Regions from separate parts of the Desulfobacter hydrogenophilus genome, predicted to be linked through region 2. Evidence: riboswitches for the same ligand, from Rfam matches in the RefSeq annotation. Region 2 holds a riboswitch; each other region holds the start of a gene.
The links. Region 2 has a riboswitch for thiamine pyrophosphate ahead of thiM (hydroxyethylthiazole kinase). Riboswitches for the same ligand answer to the same signal wherever they lie in the genome.
Positions count from the first base shown of each region.

Region 1: another riboswitch for thiamine pyrophosphate. It lies ahead of thiC (phosphomethylpyrimidine synthase ThiC); the one in region 2 lies ahead of thiM (hydroxyethylthiazole kinase).
Region 3: another riboswitch for thiamine pyrophosphate. It lies ahead of EYB58_RS20205 (ABC transporter ATP-binding protein); the one in region 2 lies ahead of thiM (hydroxyethylthiazole kinase).
Region 4: another riboswitch for thiamine pyrophosphate. It lies ahead of thiS (sulfur carrier protein ThiS); the one in region 2 lies ahead of thiM (hydroxyethylthiazole kinase).

Region 1 covers NZ_CP036313.1:2,588,512-2,596,530, forward strand. The annotation lists gene EYB58_RS11480 (PilC/PilY family type IV pilus protein) at 1-678, opposite strand, end outside; gene EYB58_RS11485 (pilus assembly PilX family protein) at 712-1,218, opposite strand; gene EYB58_RS11490 (type IV pilus modification PilV family protein) at 1,218-1,667, opposite strand; gene EYB58_RS11495 (PilW family protein) at 1,681-2,370, opposite strand; gene EYB58_RS11500 (GspH/FimT family pseudopilin) at 2,361-2,969, opposite strand; TPP riboswitch at 3,430-3,541, shown strand; gene thiC (phosphomethylpyrimidine synthase ThiC) at 3,622-4,908, shown strand; gene EYB58_RS11510 (hypothetical protein) at 5,129-5,644, shown strand; gene coaBC (bifunctional phosphopantothenoylcysteine decarboxylase/phosphopantothenate--cysteine ligase CoaBC) at 5,644-6,849, shown strand; gene EYB58_RS11520 (uracil-DNA glycosylase) at 6,854-7,450, shown strand; gene EYB58_RS11525 (tyrosine recombinase XerC) at 7,422-8,019, shown strand, end outside.
Region 2 covers NZ_CP036313.1:425,483-433,501, forward strand. The annotation lists gene EYB58_RS01910 (ABC-type transport auxiliary lipoprotein family protein) at 1-621, shown strand, start outside; gene hisA (phosphoribosylformimino-5-aminoimidazole carboxamide ribotide isomerase) at 645-1,409, shown strand; gene trxC (thioredoxin TrxC) at 1,596-2,042, opposite strand; gene EYB58_RS01925 (Rossmann-like domain-containing protein) at 2,108-2,836, opposite strand; gene EYB58_RS01930 (thiamine phosphate synthase) at 3,034-3,729, opposite strand; gene EYB58_RS01935 (MTH1187 family thiamine-binding protein) at 3,719-4,036, opposite strand; gene thiM (hydroxyethylthiazole kinase) at 4,040-4,876, opposite strand; TPP riboswitch at 4,869-4,993, opposite strand; gene icmF (fused isobutyryl-CoA mutase/GTPase IcmF) at 5,340-8,019, shown strand, end outside.
Region 3 covers NZ_CP036313.1:4,543,893-4,551,911, reverse strand. The annotation lists gene EYB58_RS20225 (peptidase U32 family protein) at 1-306, shown strand, start outside; gene thiD (bifunctional hydroxymethylpyrimidine kinase/phosphomethylpyrimidine kinase) at 340-1,155, opposite strand; gene EYB58_RS20215 (ABC transporter substrate-binding protein) at 1,423-2,361, opposite strand; gene EYB58_RS20210 (ABC transporter permease) at 2,385-3,131, opposite strand; gene EYB58_RS20205 (ABC transporter ATP-binding protein) at 3,128-3,883, opposite strand; TPP riboswitch at 4,083-4,197, opposite strand; gene EYB58_RS20200 (MvdC/MvdD family ATP grasp protein) at 4,763-5,767, opposite strand; gene EYB58_RS20195 (hypothetical protein) at 6,036-6,602, opposite strand; gene EYB58_RS20190 (arsenate reductase ArsC) at 7,337-7,762, shown strand.
Region 4 covers NZ_CP036313.1:281,807-289,825, forward strand. The annotation lists gene EYB58_RS01335 (rhomboid family intramembrane serine protease) at 1-317, shown strand, start outside; gene EYB58_RS01340 (S1 family peptidase) at 298-993, opposite strand; gene thiF (sulfur carrier protein ThiS adenylyltransferase ThiF) at 1,143-1,679, opposite strand; gene thiH (2-iminoacetate synthase ThiH) at 1,679-2,785, opposite strand; gene EYB58_RS01355 (thiazole synthase) at 3,035-3,817, opposite strand; gene thiS (sulfur carrier protein ThiS) at 3,820-4,017, opposite strand; TPP riboswitch at 4,109-4,203, opposite strand; gene dapF (diaminopimelate epimerase) at 4,243-5,094, opposite strand; gene EYB58_RS01370 (ribonuclease D) at 5,281-6,411, opposite strand; gene thrS (threonine--tRNA ligase) at 6,568-8,019, shown strand, end outside.

The DNA of each region.
Region 1 (8,019 bases), 2.2 Mb from region 2:
CTGGTAGCAGGAGGCCTCAATGGTGGTGGTGTCTAAGGTCCATAAAGCACCGGAATCGTCGGTTGACGGATCTATTTCGGTTTTGTTTGCGACCGTGCTGTCATTCAGACTGGAATAATAATTGTTGGTGATGAAAAAGCCGTCTATAATGGAATTGGACTCCCGCATGGCGATTTTTAATGTGTGATATCCTGCTGTGTCAACGGTGATGGTGTTATTGCTGCCCACTTGCATGGATTTCGTCCAAACAAAGGAATCGTAATGTCCACCATAGTTCCAGGCCTTCCATGTGTCATCATCCACCGTAAAAAAAATAGAGTCTGCATTGCCGTTGTAACCAATACCGCGCATCCACATGTAGTATGTGTCAGCTTCTGGAAAATATACCCTGTATTCTTTTACTTCGTTGCCGGGAGTGTTGGCAGCATAGCCGGAATTACCAGCTTTAAGAACCTTGCCGCCTTTGGAGTTGCGTATGTTGGTTTTTTTCTGGAAACGGGTGTTCGTATTTGGATTGCTGGCCAGATCCTGGGAACCGGAGTAATTTTCTGCTTCAATATAAGTCCCTTCAGGATCAATAATGGACGATGCCGTTACCGTTTGGGGGCAGACCCCGGCCAAAACAGCTGATAGAAAAATAAAAGATAATAGACGGCGGATGATATACTTTTTTTTCATAGGTTATCCCCTTATGTTTTGCAGATACAATGGTTAGTATCCGACTTGGAATACTTTTTGGACCTGTGTAATCACCTGGGCCTGCCCGTTGGCGTTGCATGTGACTTGATATTGAAAGCTTCTGTATCCTGATGAAAAACCCTGGGCCGGTGCATCAGAATCATAAACAATCTGATACCAGTAGTTCATGTTGTTGATCACCCCGTCTGGGGGCGGGTTCGTGGAAAAATCGTCGTTTGTATTACCGTCTGAGCCGTCGCCGAAATTTCTGACCGTATCATAGTCGATCAGCGTTTTGTTGACTGCATCCGGGGGGGCGTTCAGTGCATTCAAAAAGGGACCGGCCTGTTTCCACCCGGAGTCGGCGATGATAAACCGCTGCCTTGCCATACGTTCATTACCTGTAATTTTAAGTTCAAAACTGGTGGTGTTGATGGCTGCTGTACCCATCATCGTTAAAAGGGCAAGGACAAGCAGGGTAATGACCAGGGCAAACCCCTGCTCATCCTTTAACTGATCATGGATTAACACACGTTGCATCAGTAAACCTCACTTTTTAAGAAGTTGACGGTCAGGGTTTTTGCGGTAGCATCTGTGTAGGTCATTGTCAGCGTTACGAATTTAATGTCGCTTTCATCATCCTCGTCTGTGGTGCCGTCCCCGTCATTGTCCACAGTGTCTGTATTGGACCATTGGGTGACGTTCCAGGTGGCTGCGGATATGGATCCGGGTAGAACGAATCCGGTCAGTTCACTGATCGTATGAGCACCGACGTCAAACACTGCATCAGAATAGCTTTGGTTGGTCAGGGTTTCATATATGTTTTCTCCGGTAGACCCTGCAATGGTCAGTTTGTTGGCGGATGCATTGCCACGGGTGGAACTGATATGCATGGTATTGATGGCTAAAATGCCCACAGCCAGGACCATCATGGCAATCATAGCCTCAATCAGGGTGAATCCGTTCTGGTTTTTTATGATTGTTTTCATGGCACATCCACTCCTATAATCCTAAATTGCGGCAGCGAATTCTAAGTGTTCGGAGCCGGCGCCTGTAATTGTCGTTGTACGGCCCCCACGTCTGCCCGGAGGGGGACGGGGGTTTATATTGGGTTGTATTGGTAAAACTTGTGTCTTTTTTTGGGGATGCGGCAAGAATAGTGATCTGTACGCTTCTAACGTCAGAAGGAGTGGCCGTCACTGCTTCATTGCTGTCTATGTAAAGGAATTCTACGGCCTGGATCTGTTCGGCAATGTCCTGATACCCGCCCCCGCCAGCCTTAATGACAATATTCACAGGGTCTGGTACTCCGTCCCCGTCACTGTCTGCTTCGGGAATACCGTTCCCGTCCGCATCGACGGAGGGTTCCAGGCCAATAACAAAGGTTTCATCCGAATCCAAAACGCCATCCCCGTCAGTATCTGTTTCAAACTGGATTCTTCCTGCATTTGTGGGGGTGACGGAAAAATTTCCGCTGGCCGTGGGATCATAACCGGCCATGCGAAGGTCAATGGCGATTATTGAAAACGCGGCCCGTAGATTTTGTTGCATTTCAGCCACCTGGTCTTGGGTATAGTAAGCTTTTTGCTGGGATAAATAGGTGGCATAGGCCGCCCCTGTAATCATTGCACCGATGACCAGGGTCATCATTAATTCGATCAGGGTAAATCCCTTCTGGTTGTTTACGGCCATTCTGGTCCACCCCATTTTAGTAGTTTGACTAATCCACTGGACAGTGTACCTACGGCATAGGTCGTGCCGTTGTTCGGGTTGGTAAGGTAGACATATCCGGCATTTCCTATGCCACTTGAGTTAACAACGAGAACATTATTTGGTGATGGATAGGTAATGAAATCACCAAAGGTCGAGCCTACAGGCGTGGTTGCATTTCCATTGCCAAATTGAACTCTGTTTTTATACGTCGGTGACAGCAGCGACACGCTTCGTTCAATGACGTTATCGCCTGTTCCGGTCATATCCCCGGCAGAGTCCCAGTCGTCATCAGCACCTTTATCACTGCAAATGTAGTAACAGCTGTTGGTCGTATCAAAAACAATGGCCGCACTGGCATTCTGCTTAACCGCAATCATGCGGGCCTCCTGCATAGCCGAATACAGGTCCCTTGCCGCAGATTTGACGCTTAAGTTGTCAAACCAGAGCATCAGGTTCGGAACAGCCATTGACGCGGAAACTCCAATAATCGCAATGACAATCATCATTTCAATCAGTGTAAATCCGCCATTATGCTGTTGTTGTCCGGGAATCATTCTCTTTAAAGATCTTTTAATCATGTTATCTTATCTTTTATTTGTTGTTTATATCTATATTATCCCGGCAGGGTGTCAATCATCAGGCTATAATCGGGAAAAATCGTCATTTGGGGCCGGATTTTATAAATACGCTGAATGGTAAAGCAAAAATCATTCCAATCAGCCTCGTCGTTAACGGGATCTTGAATAAATCGCCTTATTCTTTACCATACATTAATACGCGTGTCTCGGGTATGGTTCAACCTATATATCTGTATCTAAAGTTCGGCTTTTTCTTAAGAAATATTTAATTTTTTCGGATGTTAGCCAGGCAAAATGCATAGAAATTGCTTGACGTCATGGTTAAATTTCACCAAAACCATTAAATAAAATTAATACTACAGGTGTCATTGGTTTTCAATCATTGTTTTAACCGTGTCGAAAATCTGGTCTCAGGATCAAGACATTGACAGAACCTTCCGAATCAAGTATTTGATATTTTAGTTGATCACGGGGGTGCTTTCGTAAAAGCTGAGAGAAGTTGGCTCAAGACTTCAACCCTTGGAACCTGATCCGGTTCGTACCGGCGTAGGGAAAGTGATTGAAGCTTTGGCATAGAGCTTGTTTGTCATTTTCCCGCCTTTTCCGTTTCAGTTTCCCTGCCCAAAAATAAATATAAACAGGAGATGTACACATGTCACAGTCATATACGACTCAGATGGATGCAGCCAGAAAAGGTATTCTCACCCCGCAGATGGAACAGGTGCTCGCCAATGAACCCATCTCAAAACAGGAGCTGATGGAGGGCCTTGCCGAGGGCAGGATTGCTATCCCTGCCAATAAAAATCATTTAAACCTGAAAGCAGCAGGCGTGGGAAAAGGGCTTAAAACTAAAATTAACGTTAATTTAGGCGTATCCAAAGATGTCTGCTGTTTTGATTCAGAATTAAATAAAGCGAAGTTGGCGATAGAGTACCAGGCAGATGCCGTCATGGACCTGAGTGTATCCGGCGAGACTGAAAAATTTCGAAAGCGTCTGGTGGAACAAATTCCCGTGATGATCGGTACGGTGCCTATTTATGACACCTTAACCCGTACTGGAAAGCCCACAGAAGAGATAACCCTGGAAGATTGGTTTGAAACCGTTGAGATTCATGCCGCCAACGGGATTGATTTCATTACTATCCATGCCGGGCTCAATCAAAAATGCGCCCGAAGCATTAAGGCGAATCCCAGGCTTTGCGGAATTGTCAGCCGGGGTGGGGCTATTCTGTTTGAATGGATGGAAAAAACCGGCAATGAAAATCCCTTTTATGAACACTTTGACCGGCTCCTGGACATTTGTCAGGCCCATGATGTCTGCATCAGCCTGGGGGATGGACTCAGGCCGGGTGCGATAAAAGATTCAACAGATGCCCCCCAGATCGAGGAGCTGATCACCTTGGGAGAACTGACCAAGCAGGCCTGGGAAAAAAACGTACAGGTTATGATTGAGGGACCTGGTCACGTGCCGCTGCATGAGATAGAAATGAACATGAAACTTCAGAAAAAGCTTTGCCACAACGCCCCGTTTTATGTGCTTGGCCCCTTGGTTACCGACATTGCCCCCGGCTACGACCATATCACGTCAGCCATTGGCGGTGCCCTGGCCGCCATGCATGGTGCCGACTTTTTATGTTATGTCACCCCTGCTGAACATCTGCGACTGCCAACCGCAGACGATGTTAAACAAGGTATTATTGCATCCCGGATCGCCGCCCATGCCGGAGATTTGGCCAAAGGGCTTAAAGATGCTGAGATTATAGACCATAAAATGAGCAAAGCCCGGGGGGCCCTGGACTGGGAGGGGCAGTTCGATTGCGCCCTGGACCCGGAAAAGGCCAGGGAATACCGCAAGTCGTCCCAGCCTGGGGAAAAAGAAGTCTGTACCATGTGCGGTGATTTTTGCGCTGTTAAACGTGTGGGGGCTCTGCTTGGATAGCGGCTTCATCCTGACAAGTTGCATCAATCGTTTTATATTCATGCGTCAGTACTGAAGTTAGGATTATTGAAACAATAAAATCCACTATATGGTTTGTCTTTCCAACCGTATTTGTGGATTTTAAAATTTTTATGGCCCTTAATGACATTGAATTGACATTTAAGGGGATTAGTTTTAGAAGAAATAACATTTGAGGTAACGGATAATTGGGAGAAAATTAATGCACATTCGTCATTGTCTACCATCAACCTTTTTAATTTGTTTGATCTTTACCGCCTTTATTTTTGTTTCAGGGTGCGGGGTTTTTCAGGGGGCGTCTGCCCCGGAACAGGGTCAATCCACCCAGTCGGAAGTTGAGACTAAACCCCTTGCAATTTACCATGATTTTGAGGATGTGCTGGTGCCCGAGGAATTGACAATTATAAAAAACCGCACGGTCGTGGTCTCAACACCCGGATTTAGATCCGGAATCCTTACCCTTAGGGGGCGGGTGGAGTCCAATTCTCTATATAACTTTTTTTCCATAAATATGGAAAAGGACAACTGGGAGGTCATTTCCAGGATTAAAGCTCCGGAAACCACCATCATGGTATATCAAAAGGCCACCCGATGCGCTGTGATTACAATCCGTGAAGAACAGATCTATACTTATGTTGAAATCGGAATAGCCCCGACTTTGCGCGACGTCTCCGAAACTCCGATAAACAGTGGGACCTTAAATGACGGGACCTATTGATGACATTGAATGGCAAACACATTTTTTTAGGTGTGACCGGCGGAATAGCTGCGTATAAATGCGTTGAATTGCTTCGGCTTTTCAAAAAGGCCGGGGCCGATGTGGTTGTAGGCATGACCCGGGCAGCCACCCGGTTTGTGGGGCCTGCCACCTTTGAGGTGCTCTCGGAAAACCCGGTGCTGGTGGATTTGTGGGAAGGACCCGGCTCCGGGGTTTCCCACATTGAAGTGGCGTCAACGTCGGATCTTGCCGTTATCGCACCTGCCACGGCCAACTGCATCGGCAAGTTGGCCCACGGTATTGCCGACGATGCGTTGACCACGACGATGCTGGCCATGACCTGCCCTGTCTTGATCTGCCCGTCCATGAATACGGACATGTACCAGAATATGCGGGTGCAGAAAAATCTGGATCTGCTGGAAGAAACAGGCATTCACATTCTGGACCCGGATTCAGGGGCACTTGCCTGTAAAACCACAGGTGCCGGGCGCCTGCCTGAACCCTGGTTTATTTTTGACCGGGCCTGTACCTTTTTCTATAAGAATGATCTTAAAGGAAAAACCGTTTTGGTTTCTGCAGGGCCCACGGTGGAGCCCCTTGACCCGGTGCGGTTTATAAGCAACCACTCCTCGGGTAAAATGGGGTATGCCATTGCCGGGGCTGCGGAAAAAAGAGGTGCCAAGGTTATCCTTGTGTCCGGGCCAGTCAGCCTTGATCCGCCTGTCGGTGTGGCGTGTGTACCTGTAGGGTCCTGCGATCAGATGTATGATGCTATGTTTGATCACCTGGATCAGGCCGATATCATTATTAAAGTCGCGGCTGTGGGGGATTTTAAACCTGTTTCGGTCAATGCCCATAAAATTAAAAAAACTGGTGACCAGGATCAGGATCATATGACTCTTGAGTTGATCCAGAACAAGGATATTTTAAAAGCCATTGGGCTCAAAAAACGAAAAGATCAGTACCTGGTCGGCTTTGCTGCGGAAACCCGTGATCTTGAAACCTATGCGGTGGGCAAAATGGAAAAAAAACACCTGGACATGATTGCGGCCAACATTGTGGGCAAAAGCGGTTCCGGTTTCAAAGCGGATACCAACAAAGTCAAGCTGTTTACCCGGGACGGCCACGTAACGGATCTGCCTTTGATGACTAAGGAGAAGGTGGCCCACGCCATTCTGGATGCTGTTGTCCAGGCGATTTCTTGAACCCATGGATATTTCTAACGGAAAAGCTGCCCAACATTCAGACTGCGGTCATGGGGTTGTCCAGGCCCTCAATGCGTTAAGCCGGTTTCTGAAATTTCAAAAAAGTTTGGGTAACCAGTCCATGACTTTGGGCCGGGATGCTTTTCATCTCCTTGATCTATGGGGTACTCCGTCATGGCCGCCACCGCCCTTTGTTGCCCAGGGTCCTGAGGATGCGAAAATCGTTCTGGTGGACAGTGAGGGGTCCTTTTTTAACGGACAACCCGGCAACCTTTTGGTAAAGATGCTTTCAGCCATGCATCTTGCTCCTTCAGATGTGTATATCTGCAATGCTGCTGACAATACGCTGCTTACCCGGCATATATTAGTGCATAAACCTATTGTCGTGGTGGCATTAGGCGAGAAAGCCTGCCGGATGACCAAAGGCACGGGTGAACCTCTGGCAAAAATCCGGGGGGATTTTTTTCAATGCCACGGGGTGCCGGTTATGGCCACCCATCACCCTGGGGCACTTTTGAAAAACTCTGCCCTGAAACGTCAGGCCTGGGATGATCTCAAACAGGTCATGGCCTTTGCAGGACTGGACCACCATGATTCTTGACGACTATCTGAGTACCCTGGAAGCTGAAAAAGGGTATTCTGTTCATACGCTTCGGGCTTATTTTACGGATATAAAAAGCTTTATCCTTTTTTATCTGGACACCTGCAACTGCAAGGATGAAAATTGGCAACAGGCCTTTGAACAAAAAGTTCAACAGGTGGACAAGATGATTGTGCGCAGATATCTTGCCGTCCAGACCGCCTTGAAAAAAAGTAAAAAAACCCTTTCACGGCGGCTATCCGCCTTAAAATCTTTTTTTGATTACCTGGTCCGGTCCGGTCTGATCGTGTTGAATCCTGCGGATGCCATCCCCTTTCCAAAACTTGAGAAAATCCTTCCCAAGGCCATGGGTATTGATGATATCTTCAGGCTGTTGGATACCATGAAAACTGATACCTGGATGGAGCGGCGCAATCTTGCCATGTTTGAGACTTTTTATTCCACAGGTATGCGAATCGGCGAGCTTCACATGCTAAATATTCAGGATATCGATTTTAATGCCGGTCTGGTTCGGGTTTTAGGCAAGGGAAACAAGACGCGCATCATGCCCGTGGGCAGGCGTGCCCTTG
Region 2 (8,019 bases):
ATGATAACCTGCATCTTAACTGCAGCCGCCTTTTTAACCGGATGCGGAATTAAAAATGATTACACGAAAAAACAGATGTTCAGACTGTATGCCGACGGCAACGCCCCTTCCGGCCAAAGCAACCGCTCAGCCGGGGCTCCTTTGGTGATCAAACGCCTGGACATTTCGCCGGAATTCAGCGGCGCGGGATTTGTCTACCGGGTGGGTCAAAACCGGTTTACCCAGGATTATTATAACAACTATATAACATCACCGGCCCGCATGATCAGTGATGTGATGCTTGAAGCCCTGGTCGATACGCCTCAATTTGCCCCGGCACCCCAAAACCGGATTCCGGACGATATCTTTCAGTTATGGGGTAAAATTACAGCACTTTATAGTGACCAGCGCAATACATCTGCGGTATCGGCGGTGGTGACCATGGCGCTCAACCTTGACCGGTTGAACAAAGACGGGTTTACACCGATTCTGTCAAAAACCTATTCCAGGCAAATTCCCCTGGGCAAGAATACCAGTCCCCAAGCCTATATCCAGGCCCTTAATAGTGGACTATCCGAAATTGTCAAAGATATTGTGTCGGATTATCAAAACTTACCGACCCGACAAGCTGTTACGGAATAAATAATTTTTAGGATATATTTTATATGAAATTTCGCCCCTGCATTGATCTTCGAAACGGCCAAGTAGTCCAGATTGTGGGCGGCACCCTGTCTGACAAAACCCAGGACAGCCTTATCACCAATTTTGAAAGTGCCCGAACCCCGGCACAGTTTGCACAGATGTACCAGGCTGACCAGCTTTTCGGCGGCCATGTCATTGCCCTTGGCCCTGGAAATACCCAGTCCGCTCTTGAAGCCTTGCAAGCCTTCCCCGGCGGTCTTCAGATGGGTGGTGGTATTCATCCTGAAAATGCACACACCTTTCTGGATGCAGGCGCATCCCATGTCATCGTGACGTCTTATGTGTTTTCCAAAGGCCGCATGGACATGGACAAGCTCAATACCCTGGTGAATGCCGTGGGCAAAAAACGCCTGGTTCTGGATCTAAGCTGCCGTAAAAGGGACGGACAATTCTGGATTGTAACGGACCGCTGGCAAAATTTCACAGAAATGGCCGTAACCCCCGCCACCATCGGACATCTGTCCGCATTCTGTGACGAATTTCTCATTCACGGTGTGGATGTGGAAGGCAAAATGCAGGGTATCCAGGAAGAACTGGTGACACTACTGGGGGAGCACAGCCCCATCCCAGCCACCTATGCCGGCGGCGCAGGCCATTTTTCAGACCTGGACCGGGTAAAAGACCTTGGCCAGGGCCGTGTGGACCTGACCATCGGTTCAGCCCTGGACATATTTGGCGGCACCATCCCTTACCAAGAGGTCGTGGCGTGGCACAAGACTCAAAAATAGCCATCCAAACAGAGAAGATCTATATAGTACCTGAATGGGAATTCGTGTTTGGGCGAAAAGTTGCCCAGATGCAAGGCGCAAGCAAAGCTGAAACCGGAGCGTACTATAGTACGTGAAGCCCGATTTAATGATTTGGCAGCTTTGTGCAGCAACGCCGCAGGTGGTGGGTGACTTTTCGTTCAAACACTAAATAAATGATTTTATCCTGGCCTCTAAAGCCTCCTTGGGCAAAGCCCCTGTGACCTGATCCACCAGACTGCCGTTTTTCACGAAAAGCATGGTGGGAATGCTTTGAATGCGGTATTTTGAGCCGGTTCCAGGATTTTCATCCACATTGACCTTGGCAATTTTAAGCCGCCCCCGGTACGTTTTTGCCAGGCCATCCAGAATGGGGCCCACAGCCCGGCAGGGACCACACCAGGGGGCCCAGCAGTCCACCAGCACCGGCAGGGATGACTGCATGACCTCCTGATCAAAATTGGCATCCGTAACATTCACGGGGGTATCAAAAATTTCAAATCGCAACATTGTTCCGCACTTGCCGCACTTGGGGCTTTCCGAAATCTTGTTTTCAGGCACCCGGTTTTTTGCCCCACACTTCGTACACCGAATAATCAATTGGTTCTCACCCATGTTTTTTATCCCTCTTTCTTAATGGTGAAATAAAATACTCAATGCGACTATAAGGACCGATGTCCTCAGTGCCCGCAATGGCAATAGCTTGAAAGCCCCAAAATTTTAGCCGGGGCACTGATGGTCACCCCGAAAAAGATGGCAGGTTTACCGCTGCTCAAAAAATGGGTAATGGTGCCGTTCACAATGGTTGACCCGGTGGCAAATATCATGTCACACCAGTCAAGGGCTTCCTCGAAATTTTCCCCGGATTCTATACGCACCCCAAACTTTTCGGAGCCCACGTTGTCCGGGTCAAGGTCCAGGACCCGCACCGTATTCTGTTTGGCAAGATATTCCAGAAATCTGGGTTGAAGCCCGACCAGAAGAATCTTTTTCCCTGAAAACTGCGGTTGTTCAATCAGATTGTTGGCACACTCCACCGGTTCCTTGTCCTTGCAATGTATTGTTTTTTCACAAAGATCCAAGGCTCTGTAAACCGCATTGAGCCCTGCAATGAAAATTGCTCGGTCACTGGTTTTTGTGTGGTCCAATTCAAGCAGACCATCCACGGACAAAGAGATATCCGTGTACTCGTCCGTAAAGGACTGACCCACAGCCCCGTTAAACGTTGCCGCCATCATCACCTCTTTACCTTTGACAATGGGGTAGTCATCATGCTCCGGGGTGCCGATGGCCTCTTCTACGGACAAAGGTTTACACTTGATGTCAATTCTTTTGTTTGCCAGGTCGTGGCGGACAATTTCTGATTTTAAGGCGTCTTTTAGTTGAATGTAAATGTCGTTGATATTCATTTTATTTCCTTCTATTCGTTCAGGCCGAAGAGCAAACAGTTTCTATGTGTTGGGCGTGTCTTTTAGTTTTCCGGCCCGTCAAAAAAACCTAACGGCCTACTATACTGCCTTAAACTCATCTTGAAAACAAGCAAATGACCTGGCACTGACGGCATGTTTCCTAAAACAAGCAGATGGACTCTTTTGACCATACGCCTTTACCGCTTATGGCTGTTCCAGGTCTTAACCAGATTTGCTGCTTGAAGCCCTGGGTCATCTGCCTCAGATATCGCAGATACAACGAAAAAACCGGCAACGCCGGTCCGGGCAAGCGACGGTATGTCGGCAAGTTTGACGCCGCCGCCAACCACGACGGGAAGCGAACTGAGTTGGGCAAGTGTTGTAATATCCTCAATACTTCTTGTAATTCTTTTTCCGTCCACATCAAGCCCGCTGTCCGGTTTGGTCTGGGTTTCATGCAAAGGACCTGCGCCAAAATAATCAATAAGGCTGACATCGGCATTTTTTATATACTCAAACAATTCATGGGTCCTGGCGGATAAGCCGACAATGGCATCAGGGCCTAGATATTCCCGGCAAACGTCCACGGGTATATCCGATTGGCCCACATGGATGCCGTCAACGCTTATACCTTGTTTTTTGGCCGCCAGCACCACGTCAAGGCGGTCATTCACCAACAGGGTCACAACGTCGGATTTACCGGTTTGCGCGATGGCTTCGGACGCCTGGCCGGTTAATTCAATCAATTCCCTGGCAGACGCTGTTTTGGATCGGACCTGCACGCATGTAATGCCGGCCTCCACCGCATCCCGGATAATGAACGCCACAGGACGCCCTTTGGTATTCTCCGGGCCCACCACAAAATAGGCTGAAATATCCAGTTTACTTCTCATGCGTATTTGTCCCTTTCAAAATACCATTAACTTTATCCACTTTGGCTGTCATCATGTCCGTAAATCCAGGCCGGACATCGGCTTTCAAAACAACGCCCGTACGGATGCCTTTTTCGGCAAGCACAAAGGTTGCGTCCTTTACAACCTTCATCACATCATCCCATGGGCCTTCTATCTCTGTGAACATGGAATTGGTTCGATTTTTAAGACCGGATTCCCTTATGATTTTTATAACTTGTGCAACCTCTCCGCTAAGCTCGTCCCCTGTCCCGCAAGGTGATATGGCAACTGAAACCAATGTATTCATCTATTAAATCTCCTCAATGTCAAATGGGTTTTCTGCAATGTCCCTGGGTTTTGCTTTATACAATTCGTCCAAAAAATGAACCTGAAAACTTGCCGGTGCATCTGTTTTTTCAGCGGCGCGAGAACCGGCCAGATTATAAACAGCCGTGCCGGTCAATGCTGCGATAAACGCAGGGGCCGCAGTGGCATAAACAGCCATGACGCCGCCCAAAGAGCAGCCTGATCCGGTAATTTTTTCCATAAAGTGTGAGCCGCCATGACAGAGGGCTACAACAGAACCATTGGTAACCAAATCCTGCTTGCCCGACACGGCCACAGCCCCACCGGTCCATCGGGCCAGGGCCACGGCCCCATCCTTGGCTGCGCTGACCGTATCCTGGGAATCCACCCCCCGGACATTGGATGTTTTTGTGCCGCCATCCAGCCCCCATAACCCGGCCAGGGCAATAATTTCAGAGGCATTCCCACGGATGATACTGGGTTTACAGGATTTAAATGCCAGCAACAACCGGGTGCGAAGCTCACCGATGCCAATGGCCACAGGATCCAGGACCCATGGTTTTGCGCTGTTATGAAGCGTTTCTGCCATGCCGGGTAAGGTCTTTTCATAGACAGGCTCTATGGTGCCCATATTTATGTAAGCGGCACCACCGGCCTGGGACAAAAATTGGGCTTCATCGGGCATATAGACCATGGCTGCCGAACCGCCCACGGCAAGCTGGGCATTGGCGACAAAGTTGATGGTCACCGTGTTGGTGACGGATCCTGCCATGGGATTGGTTTGCTGTACGGTTTCAACGGCATGAATTATTTCGGCTTGAATATCTTTTTTAAGACTCATTTATAATTACTCCTTCCGCTGGTATTATCCAGATCAAGTTCAATGGTATAATCTCAGCCCTGCGGTCAAGGCCGCATTCAGTCCGTTACCCACAGACAGGCACCCATTTATATTTCTGCCTTTTTAACTTTTTTTTGCCTTTATTGTCATCTCTTTTTCCAGGGCAATTCCATGTAAACATATCCTGGAAATAAAAATAAGGGTTCTCTCCAATATAATTGATTCTTGGATGTTGAGCGCATGATATATATCCCTGCCGGGACCATATTTCAGGTTCTTGATAATCTTTTTATCCTTTGTTATACTTTTTTTGAAAATAAAAAAAGTTCCTTTCCTTGAAGGATGTATGTTGTTACGGCTCTATCAAGTTTTCATTATATTCTTCAAGCATACAGTTAAACATTCGTTTCCGAAAAAAAACGTTGGCAACTTCTTGATCTCAATTTTTTATGAAGGAGGAAAGATGAGTGACGCTGTAGAAATATACAAGCCCCAACATAAAGTACGTGTCATCACAGCAACGTCCCTTTTCGACGGCCATGACGTGTCTATAAACATGTTTCGAAGGCTGCTTCAAAGCACCGGTGCTGAGGTGATCCATTTGGGCCACAACCGTTCCGTAAAGGAAATTGTGGACGCAGCCATTGAAGAAGATGCCCAGGGCATAGCCGTTTCCAGTTATCAGGGAGGGCATATCGAATTTTTCAAATATATCGTAGATCTTTTGAAAGAGCAAAATGCCTCTGACATTAAGGTTTTCGGCGGCGGCGGAGGCGTTATTGTGCCCGATGAGATTCAGGCGCTTCATGATTACGGCGTAGCCAGGATATATTCTCCTGAAGACGGCACACGGATGGGACTGCAGGGAATTATCAACCATATGGTAAAGACGATTGATTTTTCCACGGTAGAGGATGATGCCGTTGATTTTAAATTGTTGTCTTGTGAAAACAAACGTCTGGTGGGCAAGGCGATTACCGCAATGGAACAAGCCAAGGCTTCCGGCAACGGCCATTTGGACCATTTCAGGGCCCAACTATTGAAAAAAACAGGAAACAGAACTGTGCCGGTCATGGGCATCACCGGAACCGGTGGGGCGGGGAAATCTTCGCTGATTGACGAACTGATTATTCGCATGATCAATGATGTAAAAGATATGAAGATCGCTGTTATCAGTTCGGACGTATCCAGAAGAAAAACCGGCGGTGCCCTTTTGGGGGATCGCATTCGAATGAACGCCATCGGAAATGATCGTGTCTACATGCGCTCCCTGGCGACGCGAAAAGCCCACTCGGAAATCCCGGAGGCACTGGGAGACGTCATTTCTGTGGTCAAGGCCGCCGGATTTGATTTTATCATCGCCGAAACCGCCGGCATAGGTCAGGGGGATTCCCAAATTACCGACCAGGTGGATTGCGCCATGTATGTTATGACGGCCGAATTCGGGGCGGCAAGCCAGTTGGAAAAAATAGATATGCTGGATTACGCGGATCTGATTGTGGTCAACAAATTCGAAAAAAGAGGAGGAGAGGACGCTGTCAGGGATGTTCGCAAGCAGGTGCAAAGAAACCGGAATGCATGGGACATGCAGTCGGAAGATATGCCGGTATTCGGCACCATTGCCTCCAAATTCAACGATGACGGTGTAACCGCCCTTTATCAAGCCCTGCTGCAGACTATTTTTGAAAAAACCGGGGTTAAATTTGAAAGTCGGCGCCCTAAAGTCGATGTAAAAACATCGTCATCAAAAACGGTGGTCATCCCGCCGGAGAGAACACGCTATCTCTCAGAAATTGCCGACACCATCCGAGACTACCACAAGCGCACGCAAATACAGACCCAGGCCATCCGTAAGGTCTGGCACCTGGAAGAAACGGCCAAAGCCATTGATGAGAGTCTGCTTGACGGGGATAAAACAGAACTGATCGAACATTTAAAAAGGGAAATTGACGCCGCCAGGGGAAGCGTTGATGGCGAGGCCAAGGAATTGGTAACACAATGGGATGACATGAAGGACGCCTATACAAAGGACGAACTGGTATACACGGTTCGGGGCAAGGAAATAAGAGTGCCTTTGTATACCCAATCCTTATCCCATCAAAAAATCCCCAAGATCAGTCTGCCCAAATTCAAGGACCCTGGAGAAATCTACCGGTGGCTGCGGCGGGAAAATCTTCCCGGGTACTTCCCTTATACGGCCGGTGTGTTTCCGCTAAAACGGGTGGGGGAAGACCCTACGAGAATGTTTGCCGGAGAAGGAGACCCGGCCAAAACCAATACCCGTTTTCACCTGCTTTCCGGTGACTACGAGGCCAAAAGACTGTCTACGGCATTTGATTCGGTCACGTTGTACGGGTGTGACCCAGAGTTGCGGCCGGATATTTACGGCAAGGTCGGCAACGCAGGCGTCAGTGTATGTACGTTGGAAGATGTCAAAGTACTATACAGCGGGTTTGACCTGTGCGCGCCTTCCACGTCCGTTTCCATGACCATCAACGGGCCGGCGCCTATCATTCTTGCCATGTTCATGAATACGGCCATTGATCAGCAGGTGGACAAATACACAAAAGAGAACGGTAACGCCCCGACAAAGCAGGTGTATCAAAATATTCGTGAATCGGTACTAAGCAATGTTCGCGGCACGGTTCAGGCGGATATTTTGAAGGAAGATCAGGGTCAGAATACTTGTATTTTTTCCATTGAATTTGCCCTGAAAATGATGGGGGATATCCAGCAGTTTTTTATCGAAAACAATGTGCAAAATTTTTACTCCGTATCCATTTCAGGCTATCACGTCGCTGAAGCCGGGGCCAATCCCATTACCCAACTGGCCTTGACCCTTTCCAACGGCTTTACCTATGTGGAATACTACCTTTCCCGGGGCATGCCCATTGACAGTTTCGGGCCCAACCTGTCATACTTTTTTTCCAACGGCATGGATCCCGAATATACGGTCATCGGCAGAGTTGCCCGAAGAATCTGGTCCATTGCCATGAAAGAAAAGTACAACGCTTCGGCACGGTCTCAAATGCTGAAATACCACATCCAGACATCCGGGAGATCGTTGCACAGTCAGGAAATCCAGTTCAACGACATCCGGACCACCTTACAGGCCCTTTGCGCGGTATATGACAATTGCAACA
Region 3 (8,019 bases), 990 kb from region 2:
CTGGATTTTAGGGCCAATGCAGCCAACCATCTATCTGTTCAATTTTACAAGAAAAGAGGGGTGAAATCCATTGATCCCGCCTTTGAATGTGTCCCGCCAGGACCGGGCACCCCGGTCATGACCACAAAACACTGTATCCGCCGCAGCCTTGGGTGGTGCTCCGGAAAGGCAGGGGAAAACAGAGGCAAACCTCCGCAGCCTTCTGCCGGGCCGTTGTTTCTGACCCATGGCAAACACCGATTTCAAGTGGTTTTTAACTGCCGGGAATGTGAAATGCAGATCCGAACCCTCATCCCCGGTAGTTAAATCAGGTGTTACCCGCAGCTTTTTAAATAAATTCTATCTCTTTTTCCACAACGCATGAAAATGGTGGACCGGTCCATGCCCCGAGCCGGTTTCGATATCTGCCCCGGCCTTTAATGCCTCGGTGATATAGTTTTTGGCCTCGACAACGGCAGTTTTCAGATCAAGTCCCCGGGCAAGGCCTGCGGCAATGGCCGATGACAGGGTGCACCCCGTACCGTGGCTGTTTTTTGTGTCCACCCGGTCTGCCGTATAGCGGGTTGTCTGCCCGGAGGCGGTTTCATAAAGCAGGTCAATGCCTGGTCCAGAAGTCAGATGCCCGCCTTTGACCAGGACATTGGGTGCGCCAAGATCTGCTAAGGCTGCGGCCGCTTCGCTCATTTTATCTGGGGTATCGATGATTCTGCCTAAAAGCACCGAGGCCTCGGGCAGATTTGGGGTTATTACCGTGGCCAGGGGCAGCAAGAGTTTTGTCAATGCGTCCACGGCATCGTCCTGGAGCAGATTGTCTCCGGACTTGGAGATCATCACCGGGTCCAGCACCACATTGGGGCATTGCCACTGTTTGAGTTTTTCGGCCACCATTTCAATGACTTCCGGTGAGTGCAGCATGCCGATTTTGACGGCATTGGCGCCGATATCCGACATCACGGCATCAATTTGTTCCCCGATGAATGCCGGGGGGACAGGAAAAATACCTGTGACACTGTGGGTGTTCTGGGCCGTGAGTGCCGTGATGGCGGACATGCCGAACACCCCTAAGGCACTGAAGGTTTTCAAATCTGCCTGGACACCGGCTCCGCCGCCGCTGTCAGAACCTGCGATGGTTAATGCGCGATAGTATGTTTTCATAAAATTACCTTTAGGAACGGGTCTTAAATAACTTGTCTATTTTGCTATATCTGGGAGCGCGGGCGTCTCGCCTGCATGTGTGCCAGTATTGTAACGATGCAGGCGAGGCGCCTGCGCTCCCAGGTTAAGTTATTTTGGACTCATTCTTTAAATGGGATTTTTAAATTTGGTTTCCGTCCAGAAATAAGACTTTTTGTTCAAGTGCAAGGCGGGTTCGAAGAAAAGCTCCGCTCTCAATTGGTCAAAAAGGCTATTTATGGGTGGGCACTAATCGTTGTTTTGGCTGTAAATTAGATCCTGGGGTCTGATTGTGTTCTTAATCAGTCCGTATTTCAGGGCAAAATCTATAAATGTCTGCCATTTTTCAGGGTTGCTGACCTGGCCCGGGGCTGCAAAATATTCTGCGGTCAGGGCAAAGGCTTTTGTTTCTATCTCTTTATCCACGTCGGGCAGGGCCTCAAAGTAGAGGGACAGGGCTTTGTCTGGATCCTTTTTAATGTCGGCCAGGGCCTTGTGAACAGCTATGACAAATCCGTGAACCGCAGCTTTTTTCGTTTCCAGGGTGGCGTCACCTGCCGCGAAAATCAGCTCTTCGTACTCCGGAATGCCGTATTTTTCCAGTTCAAAAAAACGGGCGGTAACTCCTTGCTGCTGCATGGTTACGGTTTCGTAGGTTTTAAAGGGTCCCATAACGGCGGCGACCTGTTTTGATGCCAGAGCGGGCAGGATGGTGAATCCCACATTCACCGGGGTGTAGTCCGTAATCCCGTTGATGTCGGCAAAGCCTTTGAGCAGCATGTCCATTAGTCCGGGCACGGTGTAACCGATTTTTTTGCCGGACAGATCCGCAGGGTTTTTTATGGACTCATCCAAAAACATCAGTGTTGTCAAGGGTTTGACCACAAGGGGAGCCACGGCTTTAACCTTGAGCCCTGCATCTGCCGCCATAATGGTCTGGGGCTGGTAGGACACGGCCAGATCCACCTTGCCTGCTGCGGCAAGTTTCAGCGCATCCGAGGTCTCTGACGGGACGATAATTTCAACTTCCAGGCCCTGGGCTGCAAAATAACCGGATTTTTGGGCAACATAAACAGGTAAATGGTCCACGTTTGGAAACCAGTCCAGCATGAGCACAAGTTTTTGCGCCGAGGCGGTGCTGCAAAGCATGAAAAAGGTCATTAGTGTCAGAACAACATGTCGTTTCATTGTTTATCCTCTCTTTTTATGAATTAATTATTTTTCCATGTTACCATTCGTTTTTCAGCAAAACTGACCAATGCCCACAGCCCAATCCCCATGCCCGAAAGCCAGAGAATGCAGGCAAATACCAGATCCGTATTCAGTCGGGCATTGGACTGGATCATCAGATAGCCAAGCCCTTTCTGGGCCCCCACCCATTCGCCGATGACCGCGCCGATGGTAGCCACGGTAACGCCCACCTTAAGCCCTGCGAAAAACTGAGGTAACGCCCAGGGCCAGTACAGCAGGCGCAGCTTCATCCAGAATCCTGCCCCCATAAGGGTAAACAGTTTGCGGAAATCAGGGTCGCAGCTTTTAAGGCCGGATAACAGGCTTACGGTAATGGGGAAAAAAATGATCACCCAGGCCATGAAAACCTTGGACCATATGCCGTATCCCAGCCAGATCACAAGCAGCGGGGCCAGGGCAAAGACCGGCACGGCCTGGGATGCCACCAGAAACGGGGAAAGGCCTTTTTCAATGCCGGGCCGGGCAAACATGAATATGGCCAAAGGAATGGATGTTCCCAAGGCCAACGTAATGCCCAGTACGATTTCCAGGGCCGTGGCCAAGGCGTGGGGCCAGATCAGGGGCGCTTTTATCACCGCACAAAGGCCGATGGCCGATGGTGGGGGCAGAATAAAAGCCGGGGTGTGCATGATTTGTACAAGGACCTCCCATAAAACCAGTATGCCCAGGGTGAGGGCGGCCGGAAAAAGCGTATCTGACCATTTCATCCCTGGATTTTCTCCTTTTCGGTCAACAACCGGGAGAGAATCCGGGCCTTGGTCTCCATGAATTCGGGCTGGGTGAACTCCCTTGGTTTGGATGCCTTGGGCTGGAATCGTTCGAGGATGGTCATGGGGGTAGGGCCTACAAGTATGATTTCATCTGCCAGGACCAGGGCCTCTTCAATGTCATGGGTGATCATGAGAACGGTCTTGCCGAATTCCTTTTGCAGCATGAGCAGCAGATTTTGCAGTTCCCGGCGGGTAATGGCGTCCAGGGCGGACAGGGGTTCGTCCAACAAGACCAGATCCCGGTCAAACATCAGGGTGCGGGCCAGGGCGCATCGCTGGCGCATACCGCCTGATACCTGGTAGGGATAATGAGCCCCAAATCCTGTAAGCCCAATTCTTTCGAAGATCCGGGCAAGTGTTTGTTTTGCCTGTTTCATATCTCTTAGCGTGCGGGGCCTTGCCTGCACCGGCAAAAGACTGTTTTCTTCCAGCGTCAGCCAAGGCAGCAGCATGTCTTTTTGCTGCATATAGGCGGCAAGGCTGCCAAGATGGGCAATGGCGTTGCCCTGCCACACAATCCGGCCCTGGTCAGGACAGACTATACCGGTCAAGCAGTCAAAAAGGGTGGACTTCCCGCACCCGGACGGGCCAACCAGTACTGTAAACCGCCCATGGGGAAGGTTCAGGTCAAAATTTTCAAAAATGGTCTGCAAACCAAATGACTTGGCCAGACCCAGGACCTCAAGCATAGGCTATGTATAGTTTTGTTTTCAATAAGTGTCTAAACAGACACCCGTGTTTGGGCGGAAAGTTTCCCAGCTGCAAGGTGCAGAAAAATTTGTAACCGGAACAACCTCATGGTTGTGAGAATTACAGATTTTTTTGCAACGCCGCAGATGGGTGACTTTACGTTCAAACACCTGTTAGGCAACGCCGCAGGGGGATGGGGGGAAGGAAAAAAAGCTTTCCTTCGCCGGTATGATCCGGATCAGGTTCCAAGGGTCAAAACAGGGGTTATCTGTTTTTTCTCAGCCGAATGCCTTTGGCTCCCCCAGCCTTCCATTGACTATGCAGTTAAAAATTACAGTAGCACTGGGTTTATACCGTGTCAAACCATGAAACTAACAAAAACAGGGCAATCTCCTGTATTTTGTCTGTAGTTTAATGTCAATTTCAAATGGATCATACGGATTCTAAAATAGAATCTTTTTTTTAAACAGTAAGGTTTTACCCCCTATCTATTGTGGTGGGTCTAAAATCATGAGCCTAAGTATTTATCGACTAATAATAGGCTGGGTTTTTAAATTCGGCATTGATGGTATTTTGTTGATGACATAGTCCTCAGTGAAAATTTTTAAATACCCTCCACAATGCTTATGTTATTGAATGCTAAATTCTAAATCGGCTCGGGTGTCCAATGATAGACATAGTCCACACTCTAACGGAAAAATCAGGAACACGGCTTTTTGTAGTCAGCATAGTAGCCGTTGGATCTGCAAAAACCCAATAAAATCGGTTGGATAACCTGCAATCGATTCTATTAATGCCAGCCGAACCGCCTTGATACCTGATTCATATGCCGCCGGGTGGTGTGGGAGGGCTCCTTAATTATGGTAGTTTTGTCCCGATTATACATATTTTTCAGTTTTTCCCGCCAATACCTTAGCAATATATTCACTAATTTGAGTCCCAATCGTATCTTCAAGCCATCCGTATTGACCATTTGGGTTAATTTCCAAAAATACATATTCACCATCATGGCGACGTATTAAATCAATAGCACCGAACTCTAGACCAAGCCCTTTAACTAATGCCAGACATTTTTCTCTTATATTGCGTGGAAGTTTATGTAGTTTATGGGGGACGTCCTGAATATTTGCTTTGCGCCAATCTATCTTAGCCCTTGAGCAATCTTGCGAATGAATTTCAACAGCGAAGACTTTATCATGGACTACTGTTACTCTTAATTCGTAATCCTTTTTTATATACTCCTGAAACAAACAAGGCGTATTTCTCACCGCACCAAATACCTTAGGATCTATCCCACTTAAAAAGGTGGCATAGATTTCACCATGTACTCGTGGCTCTTCCCAAGGCCCTTCACGTGTATAAAGAATACCATCAGAAAGTGTCTTATATATAATATTTCCATTAAAACGTTCTGCAAATTCTATTGCTTGTTTAGGTTCGTTTGTAATTAAAGTCTCTGGAATCAAAAAACCGAGGGATATTGCCATCCTTAATTGGAGAGGCTTATTACTTGATATTCGTAAATTATGAATTGAACTTATCCAGAAAGCATGATCAAGACTATTATACAAACCATAAAGTGATTGTCGACATTCATTAAGGGCATACTCCCTTTCATAATCTTTCAAATCGTTTGGAAGCTGAGGCAGGGCTGGTTTTCGGTACCAAACAGACTTTATTTTACTTGGGTCAATAATGTTACCATTTTCTAATACCCATTGATCACAATCAGGACTAATAGAGGAAAGGTGTGTACTCTGAGTTATTTTAAGTGGATATTCTGCTGGGCTAAATATTTGATGATTTATACCCCATTTATTTAAAAAATGGGTTACCCAATAGACTTGGAGGTCGGAAATATCACTAATTATTAATATCGTCATATAGTCATCCAACTTAGGTCTTTCTTGGTACATATATTGTTATGCAGCATTTTGCCTGAATATTGTACTTCAACTTTGGTATGCTTCAGAACAAAATTCTGCATACGAAGCTATTATTAAACCAAGCAAAATGCATACCTGAAAAAACCAAAGTTGGAGTACTATAATTTAAAATAAAATATTTAATGAAAAATTGATAAGCTATAGTGACATAATTAAACATCACTATAGCATCACTCTTCAGTGAAATTTTTACAACTTAGTTTCTCTAATCGCAATCAGCCCCGGCAGCATCACTTCTAGACCATGGGTCATACCGAGTTTCTCTATAAGATTGTCTCCATGTATCGCATCTTCCAGCTATAGATTCCCAGGTGGGGATATGCCCAATAGCTTTTGTCTGAATGAGTTCGTCAACTAACTTTTGCAACTCATCACGGGACATTTTATCAATTTGTGAAAGATCAATGCCTCCACCAGGAGGCGAAGCAACGGCCGAAGCGAATATAAAAGATTTAGAAACTTCTTGACCCAAGCTAATTTGCTTGAACTGCTTCTCATAAACCTCTGCATTTATACTGAGTTCATAGCTTCGTACTTTCTTGCCCTCACTCGTGTATCCTTCAACAGTCCCTTCACTTATTACGTCCGATTTTTTGAAATACAACAAACGGTCGGTTGCCAATCGAATTTCACTATCACCTGCTTTATAACCGCAATAGATTATCCCACAAAAAGGATAGTCATCGCTCATTTCCAGAATCGGCCCAAGTGACTTATCATGTGCTTTTTCGATAGGTACACCGTAAACGAAGATTGAAGTACTGGTCTCCATTTAGTTCTCCTTTCATTATCGTCGATTTATAAAAAGGTCGGGCGAATACCCTTCCAAAAAATACAATACAAACCATACAAACTTATAGTACATAACAAGTTGCTTTGTGGTTTCCGTTTATCTTTTGTATTCAACTATATTAACGGGATAACATCTGAAAATGAAAAGTAAGAATAAACAGATCAGTATAACTATTTGAAACAAAATATGGATAAATCTCACTATCATTGTTTGAAAAGATTTGCAAGGTCTTTTTTCTTTAATTTGCCACATAACATAGTTAACTAAGCACGGTATAAAAGCGGACTGCCAATGATTTTAGAAAGGTGAGAAATGGCAGAAGTAGTCAACGCCTTTATTCACAATGTTCTCGGCGACATATAATAGACAGATTGTGGAGTCGACTTTTCCTCAAAATGAGGCACTTTTTGATTAGAAAATATCATCAAATGTAATCGGTCTGATTTATAAATTTATCACCGGAATCTGCTATATGAAGAAAAGGGGCTTGTAATCTCAACCAAAATCAATTTAATCTCCAATTAAATTGAGTTATCTCATATTTTTCTAATAATTATCTGCGATGTTAATCCCCTATCGTTATTGTATAAATGTTTTTTATAACAGCCAAGGGCTGACCTGATTCTTCACCAAGGTTTAGCCCACAACGAAAGTTGAAAGATCTGTGTAGGTTACACAGACTTTCATATAAAAAAATAGGGGATAAAGTTACTATGCCAAAAAAAAATATACTTTTTGTTTGTGAAATGAATACTTGTCGTAGTCAGATGGCTGAGGGGTGGGCTCATAATCTCCATCCTGACGAACTCAATGCTTTTTCGGCAGGTATTATTACAGGGTCACTTGATCCCCTTGCAGTTAAAGTTATGAAAGAGGAGAATATTGACATTTCTGGTCATGAAACGCATACGGTTAAAGACTTCCTCCAAGAGGATATTGACTGGGTCATAACGGTTTGCGATACAGCCGCTCAGCAGTGCCCCCGTTTTCCGCCCGAGGTAAATATCATTTGTCAATCGTTTGATAATCCACCTGAATTAGCCCGTAATTTAGAAAATGAAGAGGATAAACTTGCTATTTATAGACGGGTCAGGGACGAGATAAGAACTTTTATTAAAGAATTGCCAAAAAAATTATAGGATAACCCACATTGAGCAGGTAGCCTTATTCTGCGGGATGTCCTGGCTTAAACCGGTAACCACACTTTCTATTCTATATTTTCTTCTCAGTGAATGAAAGATTTCTCAGCAAAGAGTCAACTCTTCCATTACTGATTACCCACTTCAAGTGGGTGGATGTGAGGTGTGTGGGGTTGGGCCATACTAATATCTTGATATTTAAGGGAAATACTTGAAACAATGGCTCGTTGTGATGCTTAAACATAAATTTTCAGGTA
Region 4 (8,019 bases), 140 kb from region 2:
TGGCGGCGGCAGGACTTCTTGGGGCCCGGCGCATGACCATTGGCGCACAATCAGGTCATTCAGTATTTCCAAAATTCAAAGGGCTGGCCCCCTTTGCTGCGGCAGCCACACTTACAGCCATGTTCAGCCATGGTGAGAATACCGATGTATCGGCCCATCTATTCGGTTTTCTTGCCGGTACCGGAATCGGGCTGTGCTATTATCCGTTATCTGGGCCTTTATCAGGTCCGGTGATGGGCCGTATCAGTTTCGGCATTGTTCTGGGAATTTTATGCATGGCCTTTATCCAGGGTGTTTTTACTTTTCTGCCGGGATAATGGACCGGTTAAGCTTTCGGACAAAACTGACAGGGACGGCATAGGTGATTCCTGTAGGCTCTTTTAGGACGTATTCTTTTTTCCCTTTGACAAAAACTTTATTGATCACCCCAACGACTTGTCCGGTGGAAATCCGATAGACCGGACTTCCGCTGTTCCCCGGAAAAGCAACGGCATCAAGCTGGATAATATCCCAGGGGTGTTCAAGGTATTTGATCATCTCTCCTTTGATCAAACTGCCGTGGGGGCTGGGCAGCATGACCGGGGCAATGGCCGAAACAATACCGGTGTGGGTAGTGGCATTAAGACCGAGTACAAAGCCGATGGGAAATCCGGTAAATGCCACTTGGTGACCTTCTTTAAGGGTACCTTCCGCCGCCATGGGCAAGGGAGCCAATTTGCCTGCCATTTCCAGTATGGCCAGGTCGTGAAACGGGTCTTCAGCGACCAGAACGGCCTTGACCCCTTTCCCCGGCAGATTCTTGTGAAATATGCGCAGATGGAACATGCGTTTCTTTTCTTTAATGCCCTGGACCACATGGTGGTTGGTGACGATTCTGCTGCCGTCCCCGATGGCAAAACCGGTACCCCGGAACTGGATCATGGGGATATCCTTGAAAGAATAGGTGCCCACGGATACGGTGGAGGCTTTTATTTTTGACACCAGATCGGCCATGTAAGCATCCCGAGCCTGCGACAAAACGTGCTGCTGGGCAGATACAGGGGAAACGAAAAAAGCAAAAATGATCGTAATTACACTAAAATAAACTCTCATGGCATTTACTTACCGGTTAATGCCTCAATTGTCCATCGTTTCCGCGGCCCTTAGTCATGAAGCACGCCGGGTTGACTGAGAATAAATTCACTCATGTAATTGGCGACGGTGGTCACCTTGTGGCTGAACAGCGGCGCCTGATCACAATCGGTGGTAAAATCACCGACAATACAGCAGGTGCCGATTCTGCGCGAGCCTATGCCGGCCAGATCGAATCCGGCAATGCCGTTGGCTGAAACCACCTGTTTTTTGTCAGCCAAGGTTTCAATGAGCATTTTTTTATCCACTTGGCGATCAAAGCCCTCAACGATCAAGTCGCAATCAAAGAACAGGTCAGCACAATTTTGCCTGTCAATACGCTGGACCTGCCCCTCAAGGTTCACCTCGGGGTTAATGCGGCTTAAATTGATATTAAGTGCATCAACCTTGAACAGGCCGATCTGGTCGACAAAATAAAACTGACGGTTGAGGTTACCGGACTCTACCCGATCAAAATCGACCAGTTTAAGTTGCATCACGCCACTTCGCACCAGGTTAAGGGCCACGTTGGAGCCAATACCGCCAACCCCGGCAATACCGATTTTCATCAGATGCAATCCCAGTCTTTGTAAATCGGCTGGTAACCCTGGGCGAGAATCGCATCGGCTACCTGGGCCACACTGCGGGCATCGGTAATCTCGAATTGCGGCGTCTGACCGTCCGGTATCTCGGTGTAGCCACCAACACCGGTACTTGATCCCGCAGAGTAACGCGTAGCACCCAAGGGGAGAATACGATCGCGAAAGGTGGCGTTTTCACGGGTGGAGACGGTCAGTCCCAAACGCGGCAGAAAAATACGCAGCGCGGTCATGAACTGAACAAAGGTTTTGTCATTCACCAGGTAGTCGGGTTGAAAATCGCCTTCCGCCTCGTTAAATCGGGGCAGGGAGATGGCAACCTCGGTATTGATATACTTGTTTTCAAGGTAGCTGGCATGCAACCCGGTAAAAAACATTTCCCGCCGCGGCTCGGAAAGACCAAGCAGAGCCCCAAGATTAACGACCCTCATGCCGCCCTTGGCAGCCCGTTCAGGCCCGTTGAGCCGCCAGTGATAATCCATTTTTTTGCCGGCCAGATGAACCCGTTTATAAACGCCTTCGTCATAGGTTTCCTGGAACATGGTCATGGAATCGACACCTGCCTCATAGAGTTGCCGGTACTCCTCAATCTCAAGCGGGTAGACCTCAATCGCCACGGATGCAAAATGTTTCTTGAGCAGTCGCGACGCATCCACCAGGTACGACATGGGGGTCATGTGCTGGGCTTCACCGGTGAGAAAGAGCACATGCTGCATCCCGGTTTTGGCAATGGCCTTGGCCTCAATCTCAATCTCTTCCAGGCTGAGCTTTCGGCGAAGGATGGAATTTTTGTGATTAAATCCACAGTAAGCACAACCGTTGTTACAATAGTTGGAGATGTACAGCGGAATAAACATTTGGATCGTGCGGCCAAAATACTGCACGGTCAACTGGTGGGCTTTTCGGGCCATGGCCTCAAGATGTCCGGCAGCCCGAGGGCTCAGCAGAGTCAAAAGATCCATAGGATCGGGTTTTTCCTTGGCCATACTGAGGATGATGTCCTCATCATTCACCTGGTCAAAAAATTTAGGAACATTAAAATCACGGTACTGCTCAACTACCTTGTAGAATGACATAATTCGATCCTCATTTTATGAAAGTCGCAATAAGCTATTAAATTTCTTTCATGTTTTGTTGTGGGTTGAGCCTCTATGTCATAAAATTAAGATGATTCCAATTAGAACCATGAAGCGCATGGAGGACATGAAGATTAATTTTCCGGTATATATTCTTCATGCGCTTCATGTCCTTCATGGTAAAACAAACGACACATACTTAAACTTATGACATTGAGTTGAACATAGGTGTTGATAGACCAGGTCAACTCATGGCTGTTCTTCGTCAAGAAATCCGGTGAGCGGAGAAGAGGCGCGGGCAAAGGTGGACGCCTCGGCCATTTCCGCCAGGTAGGCCGCCCGCCCGGCTTTGACCGCCAGATCAAAGGCGCGTCCCATGGCTTCGGGATCCCGGGCCGTGGCAATGGCGGTATTCACCAGCACCGCATCTGCACCCATTTCCATTGCCGCCGCAGCCTGGGAAGGTTTACCGATTCCCGCATCCACAACGATGGGCACACAGGCATTCTCAATTAACATGGCAATCAGCGGTTTGGTCTCCAGTCCCCGGTTGGTTCCGATGGGCGAGCCCAGGGGCATCACCGCTGCGGCTCCTGCGTTTTCCAGACGTTTGGCCAGGGGCAGATCGGGCAAAACATAGGGCAGCACCTGAAACCCTTCTTTGGCCAGAATTTCCGTCGCTTTCAAGGTCTCCCAGTTATCCGGCATCAGGTATTTCATATCGGTGATAACTTCGATTTTAATAAAATCACCACAACCGGCTTCCCGGGCAATACGGGCAACGCGAACGGCCTGTTCTGCGTTGCGGGCGCCGGATGTATTGGGCAGCAGGGTCACATTTTTGGGGATGTATTCGAGAATATTTTCAGACTGCTCCGAGACGTCGACACGGCGCAGGGCGACCGTGATCATCTGTGAACCACTGGCCGCAAGCATCTTGGGAATTTGTCCATGGTTGCCAAATTTCCCGGTACCGGTCAGTAACCGGTTACTGAATTCTTTCCCACCTAATAAAAGTAAATCGTCGTTCATAATCAGCCTCCTCCGACAAAACTGAGCATCTCCAGGCGATCTTTGTCCTGGAGTTCAGTTGTCGGCCAAAATTCCTGTTTGATGATTTGCTGGTTAAGTTCGATAACCAGCGCCCCTGCATCGAGTTTTTTCCAGGCAATCAACTGTGCCAAAGTACAGGACTCTATGCATTCCTGTTTTCCGTTGACAAAAATATTCATAGGCAAAAATCCTTAAAAAAAAAGCCGTTTACCCCTCAAAGGAAGGGCAAACGGCTATAAAAATACCTAAATCCGGATTTTTCCAGGTTTATTGCTGTCTTGTCCGCTCTTCCCTTCGCCAGTATTATCCGGATCAGGTTCAATGGGTATAATCTCAGACGCTGTGCGCCACCCCAAACGATGAATTATGCTATATAGAGAATAAAAAGGTTTGTCAACCCGGAGTTAAATTTCAACAGTTCCCTTAAAAACGGTCTGGGCAGGCCCGGTCTTAAAAATATGACCAGAGGATTCATCCCATAAAATATCCAGATCTCCACCGTCCAGATGGACACGCACCTGTCGCCCTACCCATCCCGTCAGATGAGCGGCCGTAACGGCAGCACAGGCCCCGGTACCGCAGGCAAGGGTTACCCCGGCCCCGCGTTCCCACACCCGCATTTTTATTTGGCTGTCAGAGATGACTTCAATGAACTCCACATTGGTTTTTTCAGGAAAACGGGGGTGATTTTCCACCATGGGACCAACAACTTCAATGTCCACCAGTGACAAATCATTCACAAAGATCACCGCATGGGGGTTCCCCATGGAGACACAGGAAACGGACATTGTGCCCTGCCCTGTTTCAATGGGCACCCCAAGGGCCATCTTTCCATCATAGACAAAAGGGATCTGTTCAGGAATAAGCCGTGGCACCCCCATATCCACGCATACGGAGACCACCTGTGCATCTTGCTTTTTTTCAATGCGGGGCACCACAGTTCCGGCCAGGGTTTGAACCTTTATTTCATCTTTGACAAGAATATTGTTCTCGTACAGATATTTGGCAAAACAGCGCATGCCGTTGCCGCACATCTCCGGTTGAGACCCGTCTGAATTGATAATAACAAACCGTATATCATGGGTATCAGAATGCCGGGCCAGAATAATGCCATCGGCACCGATGCCAAACCTCCGATGACACAGGTGCACGGCCAGATCCGAATAATCAATGTGCCCGGCAATGGTTTTGTCCCGGTCATCCAGCATAATGAAATCATTGCCGAGACCATGCATTTTCCAAAAATCTATATGCATTGTCTATCCTCTCTCTTGTTAGGCTTGGGATCAGATTAAAATCGTCCAAATATGACTTAGGATTTTAAGTCGTATTCAAGGCGCGTTACTGGGAGCATATTCGAAATATGTGTTCAGTGACGCAACGCAGAAGACGGCTTAAAAGGAAAGTCATATGGATGGTTTTATTTTGATTGCGAGCCTTAATTACTGCACTCGGGAAAGTGTATCCATAATCTTCCCACCAAGCGCCTCGACCTGCCAGTTTCGTATACCCGGAATCTGCAACAGATCGTCCGGGCTTGACGGCTTGTCCGCTGCCACCGCAGCGATCATATTGTTATTGATCAAAAATCCAGGCTCCATGGCCAGGGTTTGGGAAGCAGTCTCACGCATTTTTTTTAATGCATCAATGCGGCCAAGGACCTGGGAGTTTTTTCGGGGCATCCGGGTTCTAGGATAAGAGGGCAATTCCCGGTGGGGTAAGGCAAGGGCTGTTTGAATGGCGTTGACGCACAATTGCCCGTACATACCAGCCTGCTTAGGGCTTAGCGCTCGATGTTTCAAAACAGCCTCAACACTGGTCGGCCTGCGCTGAACCATGGTCATGATGGACTGGTTGGACATAATTTTAAAGGGTGGCAAATCCTTTTTCTCCGCCTGGGAAATCCGGACTTCCAGCAGATGCTCAAGCACAGCAAGGCTTCGGTTGTCAAGCTTACCGGCCCCCTTGAACTTTTTAAACAAGGGCCTTAAATGGTTATTTTCGTATTTCACCCTGGCCTGCAAATCAAACTCCTCTTCGGCCCAGGCCAAACGCCCGATCTTTTCAAGGCGATCCTTTAAAAGGTCATGCAGTTCCACAAGCGTCGCCACATCCCCCACACTGTAGGCAATCATATCATCTTTCAAAGGCCGTTTGGACCAATCCACCTTCTGGTACTTTTTATCCACATCTATATTAAAATAAGATTTCAAAAGTGCGCCCAGACCCCGGGCCTTAATATTTAAAAAACGGCAGGCGATCTCGGTGTCAAATAGGTTTTCAATTTCAACGGACAACTCCCGGTCAAGGCTTCTGACATCAAAGTCTGACCCATGGAACACCTTGATAATTTCTGGATTTGCAAGGATTTGAGAAAAGGGTGAGAAATCATTGATCAGAAAAGGATCCACCAGCCAGGCCTGGTCTGGGCCTGCAATCTGGATCAGGCATATCTTTTCTGAAAAACAGTGCATGGAATCGGCCTCCAGATCCACGCCGATTATCTCACAGGGTTCAAGTTTCAGGCATACTTGTGCCAAGTCTTTGTCCGTTGTTACAAACTGATAAACCACCTTAGTTTTCCCTTGATTGTTTAAAACACTTCTTTTAAGATTCTTTTTTTAAATTTAACGGCTTTTATTACAATGTTTAATCAAAAACACTTGATCATACGCTGCCTTGGAAAATAGGGCAAGGTCAGGCATGATATATAACAGGAAGTAAAAAAAATGATTCAAATAACGTTCCCGGATAATGCAGTAAAAGAATTTGACACACCTCCCACAGGCATGGATGTGGCAAAAAGCATTTCCGAAGGATTTACCCGCAACTGCGTGGCCATGGAAATAGAAGGCAAAGCCATTGATTTAGGCGCTGTCATTGAAAAGGACAGTGCGGTGAGCTTTATCACAGCCAAAGACGACAAGGGGCTGGATATCCTGCGCCACTCTTCGGCTCATGTCATGGCTGAAGCCGTACTCAACCTCTATCCGGACGCCAAGCTGACCATCGGCCCTGTGGTGGAAGATGGATTTTATTATGATATTGATATGGAACCGGTGAGCGAAGCAGACCTTGAAAAAATAGAAGCTGAGATGAAAAGGATCATCAAGGCCAAGGCAGGCTTTGAACGCCGGGTGGTCACACGGGAACAGGCCCTGGCTATTTTCGCCGACAACCCCTTTAAGGTGGAGCTGATCAATGAACTGCCCGAAGGCGAAGAAATCTCTTTGTACCAGAACGGCAAATTCGTTGATCTATGCCGCGGCCCCCATATCCCCAACACCGGTATGATCAAGGGTGTTAAACTATTAAGAACGTCCGGTGCCTACTGGCGGGCGGACCAGTCCCGGGAACAGCTCCAGCGCTTGTACGGCATCTCCTTTTTTGACAAAAAGAAACTCAACGCCTATCTGAACATGATCGAGGAAGCCAAAAAACGGGACCACAGAAAACTTGGCACCCGCCTGGATCTGTTCTCTTTCCATGACGAAGCACCGGGCATGCCTTTTTTTCACGCCAAGGGCATTGACATGTGGAATGCGCTTTTGGATTACTGGCGCATGGAGCATAAAAAAGACGGGTATGTGGAGACCAAAACCCCTGTGCTGATGACCAGAAAACTTTGGGAACAAAGCGGCCACTGGGAGAACTACCGGGAAAACATGTATACCTCCACCATTGATGACGAAGAATACGCCATCAAGCCCATGAACTGTCCCGGCGGCATGATCCTTTACAAAACAAAATCCCACTCTTACAAAGACCTGCCCCACCGGGCCGGAGAGATCGGGATGGTACACCGCCATGAATTTTCAGGCGCGTTGTCAGGCCTGTTCCGGGTCCGGGCCTTTCACCAGGATGATGCCCATATTTTTATGACCCCGGACCAGATCCAGGAAGAAGTATTAGGCGTTCTGAAACTGGCTGAACGGGTTTATGCGCGTTTTGGTTTATCCTTTCACCTGGAGCTGTCCACAAGGCCTGAAAAATCAATCGGCACGGATGAGCAGTGGGAAACTGCCACCAACGGACTTCGCAATGCCATAGAAGCCTATGGCCGAGAATTTATGATCAATGAAGGGGATGGCGCATTTTACGGTCCCAAGATAGACATCCACATCAAGGACGCTTTAGGCAGAACCTGGCAATGCGGCACGATCCAGCTGGACATGGCGCTG